DNA from 2 places in the Pseudomonas shahriarae genome. Region 2 is predicted to be linked to the other one. Evidence: predicted binding sites of a transcription regulator. Region 2 holds the regulator's gene; the other holds the start of a gene.

Region 1 (3,611 bases), 1.9 Mb from region 2:
ATGGCGCTGGTGAAGCCGCGCAGGGCCATGAACGTCAGGTAGCCGGGCAGGGCGAACGGCAGGATCATCAGGAATTGCCCGGCCGACTGCACGTTGGTTTCGGTCTGGCCGAACATCAGCAGCACCGGCTTGAGGTTCCACAGCAGCAGGCCGGCCACCAGGGCCATCAGCCAGGCCAGCCACAGGCCGGCCTGGGTCAGGCGGGTGGCGCCCTCGATGTCGCCGGCGCCCTGGCGAATGGCGACCAGGGTGCCCACGGCGGCAATCACGCCGATGCAAAAGATCGACACAAACGAATAGCTTGCCGCACCCAGCCCGCCGCCGGCCAGGGCTTCGGGGCTGAGGCGGGCCATCATCAGGGTGTCGGTCAGCACCATCAACATGTGCGCCAACTGCGAGGCAATCAACGGCCCTGACAGCCGCAGAATGGCCCAGAGTTCGGTACGCGCCGGATGCTGCATGATCATCACGCTCAATAATTGCACAAGGGGTAGAAGGGTTGATTCTCGGCGCTCTCAGCGCTTTGCACAAAGGGATAAATGCGATCATTCGCATGATTAAAACTCATGCCAGGATGAATCTGGTAGGGTTTCGGAATCGTGCCGTCGGAGTTTTCCTCATGTCTCGTCGCCTGCCTCCGCTTTATGCCTTGCGTGCATTTGAAGCCGCCTCACGGCATAACTCCTTCACCCGTGCGGCCGAAGAACTGTCCATCACCCAAAGTGCAGTCAGCCGGCATATCCGCACCCTGGAGGAGCATTTCGCCTGCCGCCTGTTCCAGCGCAGCGGGCGCACCTTGCAGTTGACCGAGTCGGCGCGCCTGCTGCTGCCTGGGGTGCGCGAGGGCTTCGCCGCCCTGGAGCGCGCCTGCCATACCTTGAATGCCGAAGATGACATCCTGCGCATGAAGGCCCCGTCGACCCTGACCATGCGCTGGTTGCTGGCGCGCCTGAGCCGGTTCCGGCACTTGCAGCCGGGCAACGAGGTGCAGTTGACCAGCGCCTGGATGAGCATCGACGAAGTGGATTTCAATCAGGAACCGTTCGACTGCGCGGTCTTGCTGAGTGACGGGCACTTTCCGGCGGACTGGGAAGCCAGCTACCTGTTTCCCGAACTGTTGATCCCGGTGGGCGCGCCGAACCTGCTCAATGACGGCCCCTGGGATGTGGAGCGCCTGGCCAGCGCTGAACTGCTGCACCCCACGCCGGATCGGCGTGATTGGCGCCGCTGGTTGCAGCGTACGGGGCTGGCGTCCCGCGTCGCCATCAAGGGCGGGCAGGTGTTCGATACGCTGGAGCTGGGGATGATTGCCGCTGCCCGGGGCTATGGCGTGTCCATGGGCGATCTGCTGATGGTCGCCGAGGATGTGGCCCAGGGGCGCTTGAGTTTGCCATGGCCGACTGCGGTGGCCAGCGGCGAAAGCTATTACCTGGTCTGGCCCAAGACCCGCCCCGGTGGTGAGCGCCTGCGCAGGCTGTCGGACTTCCTGCAAAGTGAAGTCCGGGCCATGGCCTTGCCGGCGGTGGAACAGCTCGAGTGAAACGATGCAGCGTCCTACACACGGTGCCTTTGAGTGATGCCCCTGTAATTTGCTCAAGTATTGATTGGGGCCGCCGAAGTAGGTGTGTCGGAGTCGCCATTAGTTGCGGCTCAGCGTGCCCCCAATCCAAGAAATTTGCCGATTAGCGCTATGAGATCAGGACGATCCGGGCCTCGGCCAGGAGCTGTCATGTCTCAACCCCGCGCCCGCATCGCTTCGCAGCTGGGCATTGCCTTGGCGGTCATATTGGCTGTCGTGATCAGCGGCAGCACGGTATTTGCCCTGCGCTCCCTGGACTCGGCCAACCTGCTGACCCGTGAAGAACACCTGGCCAGCGAAGCGCGTTTGCTCGCCGACCAACTCAATACCTTCCACAGCACCCTGCGTGAGAGCACCCAGCGTTTGAGTGGGTTGTTTGAAAAGCGCTTCGGCGCCGGGTTGAGCGTACGTCCCGAGCAGATGGTGAGTGTGGCCGGGGTGCAGACCCCGGGCCTTTACCTGGGCACTGAAGTACTGAACAACAACTTCGACGAGGTCGATGAGTTCAAGCAGATGTCCGGCGGCGTGGCCACGGTGTTCGTGCGCAGCGGCGAAGACTTTGTCCGTATCAGCACCTCCCTGACCAAACAGGACGGCAACCGCGCCATCGGCACCGTGCTGGATCGCCAGGGGCCGGCCTACCAGCGCCTGCTCGCCGGGCAGAGCTACATCGGTCGCGCGGTGCTGTTCGAACGTTCCTACATGACCCAGTACAGCCCGGTACGTGATGCCAGCGGCCAGGTGATTGCGGTGTTGTTCATCGGTTTCGACTACACCGATGCGCAGAACGCCCAATTCGCCAACCTCAAGCGGTTCCGCATTGGCCAGACCGGCTCGCTGGCGCTGCTGGACGAGCAAAAACACTGGCTGGTGCCGCCTGCCGGCGTGCAGGCGTTGGAGCAGGCCGTTCCGGTGATCCTGGAGCTGGCGCAAAAGCCTGGCCAGGGGCGTTTCTGGAGTGACAAGGGCGAAGACTTCTACAGCGTTGCAGTGCCATTTGACGGCGGCCCGTGGTCGGTGGTGGCGAGCATGCCCAAGGCCGAGATCCGCGCGGTGACCTGGGCCGTGGGTATCCGCCTGGTGATCGGCAGCGTGCTGGCGATGCTGTTGGCGGTAGGCGCGGCGGTCTGGTTGCTACGCAGCAAATTGCAGCCCCTGGGCGACCTGGTGCGCCAGGCCGAAGCCCTGGGGGCCGGTGATTTGAGTGCGCGGCTGAATGTGTCCAGCCACGATGAAATCGGACAGCTGGCACGCAGCTTCAACCAGATGGGCGAGGCCTTGTCGACCATGGTCTCCCATATCCGCAAGGCGGCCGAAGAGGTCAACAGCCGCGCCCAGGCGCTGTCAGGTTTGTCGGGAGGCGCTTATGAGGGCATGGAGCAGCAATCCGGCGAGATCACCAGCATGGCCGGCGCGGTGGAAGAGTTCAGCGCCACTTCGCTGAACATTGCCGACAACATGGGCAATACCGAACGCATGGCCCAGGAAAATGCCCAGCAGACCCGCATTGGCCGCAACTCGATGCAGGAGGCGTCGTCGTCCCTGGAGCATATCGCCACGGCACTGAACAGCACGGCCAAGGTGATCAATACCCTGGGCCAACGTTCCCAGGAAATCGGCGGCATCGTCGGCGTGATTACCTCGATCGCCGAACAGACCAACCTGCTGGCACTCAACGCCGCCATCGAGGCGGCGCGGGCCGGGGAGCAGGGGCGTGGATTTGCCGTGGTCGCCGATGAGGTGCGCAACCTGGCCTCGCGTACCCGCCAGGCCACCGATGAGATTTCCGGGATGATCCAGAGCATCCAGCAGGAAACCGGCAATGCCATCAGCACCATGGAACAGGGCAATGTGCTGATGCAGGAAGGCTTGTCGCGCAACGCCGACGTGGCCTCGGCCCTGGCGCGCATCGACGAGCAAAGCCGCTCGGCGGGGCAGCAGTTTGCCGCGATTACCACAGCGACCCAGGAGCAAAGCAGCACCGCGACCTTGCTCAGCAGCAACCTGCAGAGCATTGCCCTGGCCAACAGTG
Region 2 (7,680 bases):
TAGTTGCCACCGATAATGGCGACAAACGCCAGAAGGATCCCAACCAGGCTCAACACATCCATCAGTGACAGGCCTCCACCAGGTGCTTGCCGATGTCATCCAGGCTGTAGACCGCGTCGGCCAGGTCGGCCTTGACGATAGCCATGGGCATGCCATAGATCACGCAACTGGCTTCGTCCTGGGCCCAGATCGAGCTACCGCCCTGCTTGAGCAGGCGCGCGCCTTCACGACCGTCGGCGCCCATACCGGTGAGGACCACCGCCAGAACTTTGTCACCGTAGGACTTGGCCGCCGAACCGAAGGTGATATCCACGCACGGCTTGTAGTTCAGGCGCTCGTCACCCGGCAGGATTTTCACCGCGCCGCGACCGTCGACCATCATTTGCTTGCCACCGGGGGCCAGCAACGCCAGGCCCGGGCGCAGGATGTCGCCGTCTTCGGCTTCCTTGACGCTGATGCGGCACAGCTTGTCCAGGCGCTCGGCAAAGGCCTTGGTGAACGCGGCGGGCATATGCTGGATCAACACGATCGGCGCAGGGAAGTTGGCCGGCAACTGGGTCAAGACGCGCTGCAAGGCCACCGGGCCGCCAGTGGACGTGCCAATGGCCACCAGCTTGTAGGCCTTGCGCTTGGGCGCGGGCGACGACGCACTGGGCGCCGGCGCACGCGTCGGGGCCACGGCAGGCCGTGCCACAGGGGCAGGAGCCGGGCGCCCGAAACTGCTGCTGGTCGGTGCCGGCGCCGGTACCGGGGCGGGAGCCACCGGCGCGCGGAAGCTGCTGCGGTTGCTGCGCGAGATGCTGTGCACCTTCTCGCAGAGCATCTGCTTGACCTTTTCCGGGTTGCGCGAGATGTCTTCGAAATTCTTCGGCAGAAAGTCCACGGCGCCAGCGTCCAGCGCGTCGAGGGTCACCCGGGCGCCTTCGTGGGTCAGCGACGAGAACATCAAGACCGGGGTCGGGCAACGCTGCATGATGTGGCGCACGGCGGTGATGCCATCCATCATCGGCATCTCGTAGTCCATGGTGATCACGTCCGGCTTCAATGCCAGGGCCTGATCAATCGCCTCTTTGCCATTGGTGGCCGTACCGACCACCTGGATGTTGGAATCCGCTGAAAGAATTTCCGAGACGCGGCGGCGGAAGAAACCCGAATCGTCCACCACCAGAACCTTGACTACCATAACCACTCCGTTAGGCCGGGCGAGGGACAACCGCCCTGCCCGGGCCGAATCAAATACGCCGTGCGGCGTAACGCTTGAGCATGCTCGGAACATCGAGAATCAGCGCGATCCGACCGTCACCGGTAATGGTCGCACCCGACATGCCTGGCGTTCCTTGCAGCATCTTGCCCAATGGCTTGATGACTACTTCTTCCTGGCCAACCAGTTGATCGACGACAAAGCCGATACGCTGGGTGCCCACGGACAGGATCACCACGTGGCCTTCGCGCTGCTCTTCATGAGCGGCAGACGCCACCAGCCAACGCTTGAGGTAGAACAGAGGCAGGGCCTTGTCCCGCACAATCACCACTTCCTGGCCGTCGACCACGTTGGTGCGCGACAGGTCGAGGTGGAAGATTTCGTTGACGTTGACCAGCGGGAAGGCGAACGCCTGGTTGCCCAGCATCACCATCAGGGTCGGCATGATCGCCAGGGTCAACGGCACCTTGATGACGATCTTCGAACCTTGGCCCTTGGTCGAGTAAATATTGATCGAGCCATTGAGCTGGCTGATCTTGGTCTTCACCACGTCCATGCCCACGCCACGGCCGGACACATCGGAAATCTCGGTCTTGGTCGAGAAGCCCGGGGCGAAAATCAGGTTGTAGCACTCGGTATCGGTCAGGCGGTCGGCGGCGTCCTTGTCCATGACGCCGCGTTTGACCGCGATGCCGCGCAGGATATTGGAGTCCATACCTTTGCCGTCATCGGTGATCGACAGCAGGATATGGTCGCCTTCCTGTTCGGCCGCCAGGATCACTTTGCCCAGACGCGGCTTGCCACTGGCTTCGCGCTCCTCCGGAGTTTCCACACCGTGGTCGACCGCGTTGCGCACCAAGTGGACCAGCGGGTCGGCCAGGGCCTCGACCAGGTTTTTGTCGAGGTCGGTCTCTTCACCCACCAGTTCCAGGGCGATCTCTTTTTTCAACTGCCGGGCCAAGTCACGCACCAGGCGCGGGAAGCGCCCGAAGACTTTCTTGATCGGCTGCATGCGCGTTTTCATCACCGCGGTCTGCAGGTCGGCAGTGACCACGTCGAGGTTCGACACGGCCTTTTGCATGGCTTCGTCGCCACTGCTCAAGCCCAGGCGTACCAGGCGGTTACGCACCAGCACCAGTTCGCCGACCATGTTCATGATGTCGTCCAGGCGCGCGGTATCGACCCGCACGGTGGTTTCGGCTTCACTGGCCGGGGCTTTGTCGGCAGGTGCCGGAGCGCGGGCTGGCGCCGGGGCGGCGGCACGGGCGGGAGCCGGTGCTGCGGCCTTGGCAGCAACGGGTGCAGGCTTGGCCACCGCTGCGGTGGCGGTCGCGGCGGCTGCGGCGGCAGGTGCCACCTCGGAAAACTTGCCCTTGCCGTGCAACTCATCCAGCAGGGATTCGAATTCGTGATCGCTGATCAGGCCATCCGCCGCCGGAGCGACAGCCGGCGCCGCAGCCGGTGCAGCCGCAGCCGCCGCAGCGACTGCCGGCAACGCCTCGGCAGCAAACGAGCCCTTGCCATGCAACTGATCCAGCAGTGCTTCAAATTCGTCGTCGGTGATATCGGTGCTGGCCGCTGGCGCAGCAGGCTCCACCGGCGTCGGTGCGGCTGCCACGGCGTCCGGGGCGAACTGGCCCTTGCCGTGCAACTGGTCGAGCAATGACTCGAACTCGGCGTCGGTGATGTCTTCGGTGGTCGGCACCATCGGCGGCGCAGCTGCGGCCGGGGCTTCTGCCTCGGCCTTGACCGCATTGAGGGAGTCCAGCAGTTGCTCGAACTCGCTGTCAGTGACGTCGGGTTCGGCCACTGGCTCAGGCGCCGCCTCAACCACCGGGGCGGCAGCTACCGCGCCAGGCTCTGCCAGGCGCGCCAGGGCGGCCAGCAGTTCCGGGGTGGCAGCCGTAATGGGTGCGCGTTCGCGCACTTCATTGAACATGCCGTTGACCGCGTCCAGGGCTTCGAGGATCACGTCCATCAATTCCGAATCAACGTGCCGCTCACCCTTGCGCAGGATGTCGAACACGTTTTCGGCGATGTGGCAGCACTCCACCAGCTCATGGAGCTGGAGGAAGCCGGCGCCCCCTTTTACAGTGTGAAAACCGCGAAAAATTGCATTGAGCAGGTTCGCATCATCCGGTCGGCTTTCCAGCTCGACCAGTTGCTCGGACAACTGCTCTAGAATTTCGCCGGCCTCTACAAGGAAATCCTGAAGGATTTCTTCATCGGCGCCGAAGCTCATATTGCGTGCTCCTTAGAAGCCTAAACTGGACAGCAAATCGTCTACGTCATCTTGACCTGACATAACGTCTTCACGTTTATCGGCATGAATCTGCGGACCTTCACCCTTGGCGAGGTGTTTTTGTGGATCTTTTTCCGAGAGGATCGCTTCGCGGTCGTGTTCGATGCCGGCAAAACGGTCGACTTGGCCAGCCATCAGCACCAGTTTGAGCAGGTTGCTTTCCACTTCGGTGACCAGCAGGGTCACGCGCTTGATCACCTGACCGGTAAGGTCCTGGTAATCCTGGGCCAGCAGAATGTCATTGAGGTTGCTGGAAACCGTACGGTTTTCCTGCTCGCTGCGTGACAGGAAGCCTTCGACCCGACGCGCCAGGTCACGAAATTCTTCAGCGCCCACTTCGCGCCGCATGAAGCGGCCCCAGTCGGTGCTCAACGCCTTGGCCTCGTTGGCCATGCCGTTCACCAGGGGCGTGGCGTTTTCCACCAGGTCCATGGTGCGATTGGCTGCCGCCTCAGTCAGCCTGACCACATAGGACAGGCGTTCGGTGGCATCAGTGATCTGCGAGATTTCCTCGGCCTGGGGCATGTGCGGGTCGATCTGGAAATTGACGATCGCACTGTGCAACTCACGGGTGAGCTTGCCCACTTCCTGATACAGGCCGCGGTCGCGGGTCTGGTTGAGCTCATGGATCAACTGCACTGCGTCGCCGAACTGGCCTTTTTCCAGGCTTTCGACGAGTTGGTGAGCATGTTTTTTCAGGGTCGACTCAAAGTCGGCCTGCGATGATTCTTTATGCTCCATAGCTCCCCCGTGGCAGCATCAATGACCGATGCGTTCGAAGATTTTTTCAATCTTCTCTTTCAAGGCCAGTGCAGTGAATGGCTTGACCACGTAGCCGTTGACCCCGGCCTGGGCGGCTTCGATGATCTGTTCACGCTTGGCTTCAGCGGTCACCATCAGCACAGGCAGGCTGCGCAGCTTTTCATCAGCGCGCACGTGGCGCAGTAGATCAATGCCGGTCATGCCAGGCATGTTCCAGTCAGTTACCAGAAAGTCGATGCTCCCGCTGTTGAGGATCGGAATCGCCGTAATGCCGTCATCCGCCTCGACCGTGTTAGTGAACCCAAGGTCACGCAACAGGTTTTTTATGATCCGCCGCATCGTTGAGAAGTCATCAACGATGAGGATTTTCATGTTCTTGTCCAATTCGACCTCCAAGCAGTCTTAAACGCGTCCAGCACCTGGGCGCGCCATATCATTCAACAGGCATTACACAAAAAGGACTGCTGGGCACATCACGGGCCGCTCCCGCCGGGCTTGCGCCCTGGCGGTTATCGTTCGCAGTGTCCCCACACTGCCTGTCAGCGCGCTCGCCACTCTCCCAAACGCCCCCGCAAGCGGGCCGCGCATTGGCTATGAAGCTGGCTGACCCGCGATTCGCTGACCCCCAGGACCTCACCGATTTCCTTGAGGTTCAGCTCTTCGTCGTAGTACAGCGCCAACACCAGCCGCTCACGTTCCGGCAGATTGGCAATCGCCTCTGCCAGGGCGCCCTGGAAGCGTTCATCTTCCAGGTCGCGTGAAGGCTCCTGGTGAGCACTCGCGCCATCCTCATGCAGCCCTTCATGTTCGCCGTCCTGTAGCAGGTCGTCGAAACTGAACAGGCGGCTGCCCAAGGTATCGTTCAAAATCCCGTAGTAATCGTCGAGACTCAATTGGAGTTCGGCCGCAACTTCGTGATCTTTAGCGTCGCGACCGGTTTTTGCTTCAATTGAGCGAATTGCGTCACTCACCATCCGGGTATTGCGGTGGACCGAACGCGGCGCCCAATCACCTTTACGCACCTCATCGAGCATCGCGCCACGGATACGGATACCCGCATACGTCTCGAAACTCGCACCCTTGCTCGCGTCGTACTTGGTCGACACTTCGAGCAGGCCGATCATGCCCGCCTGGATCAGGTCTTCGACCTGGACACTGGCGGGCAGGCGTGCCAGCAGGTGGTAGGCAATGCGCTTGACCAGGGGCGCATAGCGCTCGATCAATTCGCCCTGGCTGTCACGCGCCGACTTTTTGTAAAGGTTGTAGCCGCTGGCTGTCATAGCACCGGTCCTGCACTCGTCTGATGCACCAATCGCTCGACGAAAAACTCCAGATGCCCCCGGGGATTGGCGGGCAGTGGCCAGGTATCGACCTTCTGAGCAATTGCCTTGAACGCCAACGCGCATTTCGAACGAGGGAACGCTTCATAGACTGCACGCTGCTTTTGCACAGCCTTGCGCACACACTCGTCATAGGGAACTGCGCCGACGTATTGTAAGGCGACATCGAGGAAGCGATCCGTGACCTTGGTCAACTTGGCGAACAGGTTGCGCCCTTCTTGCGGGCTCTGGGCCATGTTGGCCAGCACGCGGAAGCGGTTCATGCCGTAGTCGCGGTTGAGCAGTTTGATCAGGGCGTAGGCGTCGGTGATCGAGGTGGGCTCGTCGCAGACCACCAGCAAGACTTCCTGCGCGGCGCGCACGAAGCTGACCACGGACTCGCCAATCCCGGCGGCGGTGTCGATCACCAGCACGTCGAGGTTGTCGCCGATATCACTGAAGGCCTGGATCAGGCCGGCATGCTGCGCCGGGCTCAGATGCACCATGCTCTGGGTGCCGGAGGCGGCCGGGACGATGCGAATCCCCCCGGGCCCCTGTAACAGCACATCGCGCAGCTCACAGCGGCCCTCAATGACATCGGCCAGGGTATGTTTGGGCGTCAGTCCCAGCAGAACGTCAACGTTCGCCAGGCCCAGGTCGGCATCCAGCAGCATGACGCGGCGGCCAAGCTCTGCCAGGGCCAGGGACAAATTCACTGACACGTTAGTTTTCCCGACGCCACCTTTGCCGCCGGTCACCGCGATCACCTGTACGGGATGCATGCTGCCCATGTTCTTTCTTTACCTTGTCTTGCTTAGCCGCAGGCTACATAGGGTGGCCGCGGTAGCAGACCATCAATGTAGGTACATTGCACTGTGTTCATGTTGCCTTTCAGCCGACCCGTTTGGCTGGGTTGTGATAGAGGTCGGCGAACATATCCGCCATCGCCTCTTCACTGGGTTCATCCTGCATTTGCACACTGACCGCACGGCTGACCAACTGATGACGGCGCGGCAGATGTAAGTCATCCGGGATCCGCGGCCCGTCGGTCAGGTAGGCGACCGGTAATTCATGGCTGATGGCAAGGCTCAACACTTCGCCCAGGCTTGCGGTTTCATCCAGCTTAGTCAGGATACAACCGGCCAGCCCGCAACGTTTGTAGCTGTGGTACGCAGCAGTCAGAACCTGTTTTTGGCTGGTGGTTGCAAGTACCAGGTAATTTTTCGACTTGATCCCGCGCCCGGCCAGGCTTTCCAGTTGCATGCGCAATGCCGGGTCGCTGGCTTGCAGGCCGGCGGTATCAATCAGCACCACGCGCTTGCGCAGCAGTGGGTCGAGGGCGTTGGCCAGGGACTGGCCCGGGTCGACATGGGTCACCGGCACATTGAGGATCCGGCCCAAAGTCTTGAGCTGTTCCTGCGCGCCGATGCGGTAGCTGTCCATGCTCACCAGGGCAATGTTGTGGGCGCCGTACTTGAGGACATAACGGGCGGCCAGCTTGGCCAGGGTGGTGGTCTTGCCCATGCCGGCGGGGCCGACCATGGCAATCACGCCACCTTCTTCAAGGGGTTCGATTTCCGGGGTCTGGATCATCCGCGCCAGGTGCGCCAGCAACATGCGCCAGGCTTGGCGAGGCTCTTCAATGCCGGTGGTCAGCTCCAGCAGGTCGCGGGACAACGGGCCGGACAGGCCAATGCGTTGCAGGCGGCGCCAGAGGTTGGCCTGTTGCGGCTTGCTGCCCTGCAACTGGTTCCAGGCCAGCGAGCCCAACTGCACTTCCAAAAGCTCGCGCAGACCATTGAGTTCAAAACGCATCGAGTCAAACACGCGCTGGTCAACCGCAGCGGCCGGTGCTGGCGCGGCGGGACGTGGCGGCTCGACAAAAGTCGGCTCTACCAGTGGCTCGGCCGCCGTCAGCGGCAGGCCGGCAAACAATTGGCGATTAGTGGTCGCATCGCTGTCGCCCCGCATGCTCAGCTCGGCCTGGGCCGAGACAATGCGCGAGGCGGTCTTGCGCAACTCGTCTTCGAGTTCCATGTTCGGTACACGCGGCGCCAGGGCCTGGGGTTTGTAATCCAGGGCAGCCGTCAGCTCGA

What was found. Region 2 encodes FliA, which starts transcription of late flagellar genes. Its sites were predicted from a motif close to CTAAAGTTTNNNNNNNNNNNGCCGNTAA; they were not measured.
Region 1: a site for FliA is predicted at 1,593-1,620, ahead of HU773_RS27290 (methyl-accepting chemotaxis protein). Genes of this name have one in related genera too.

Annotation. Positions count from the first base shown of each region.
Region 1 covers NZ_CP077085.1:6,047,660-6,051,270, reverse strand. The annotation lists gene HU773_RS27300 (NorM family multidrug efflux MATE transporter) at 1-467, opposite strand, end outside; gene HU773_RS27295 (LysR substrate-binding domain-containing protein) at 620-1,540, shown strand; gene HU773_RS27290 (methyl-accepting chemotaxis protein) at 1,730-3,611, shown strand, end outside.
Region 2 covers NZ_CP077085.1:1,886,957-1,894,636, reverse strand. The annotation lists gene HU773_RS08505 (flagellar motor protein) at 1-62, opposite strand, end outside; gene HU773_RS08500 (protein-glutamate methylesterase/protein-glutamine glutaminase) at 62-1,183, opposite strand; gene HU773_RS08495 (chemotaxis protein CheA) at 1,233-3,443, opposite strand; gene HU773_RS08490 (protein phosphatase CheZ) at 3,456-4,244, opposite strand; gene HU773_RS08485 (chemotaxis response regulator CheY) at 4,263-4,637, opposite strand; gene fliA (RNA polymerase sigma factor FliA) at 4,805-5,545, opposite strand; gene fleN (flagellar synthesis regulator FleN) at 5,542-6,375, opposite strand; gene flhF (flagellar biosynthesis GTPase FlhF) at 6,476-7,680, opposite strand, start outside.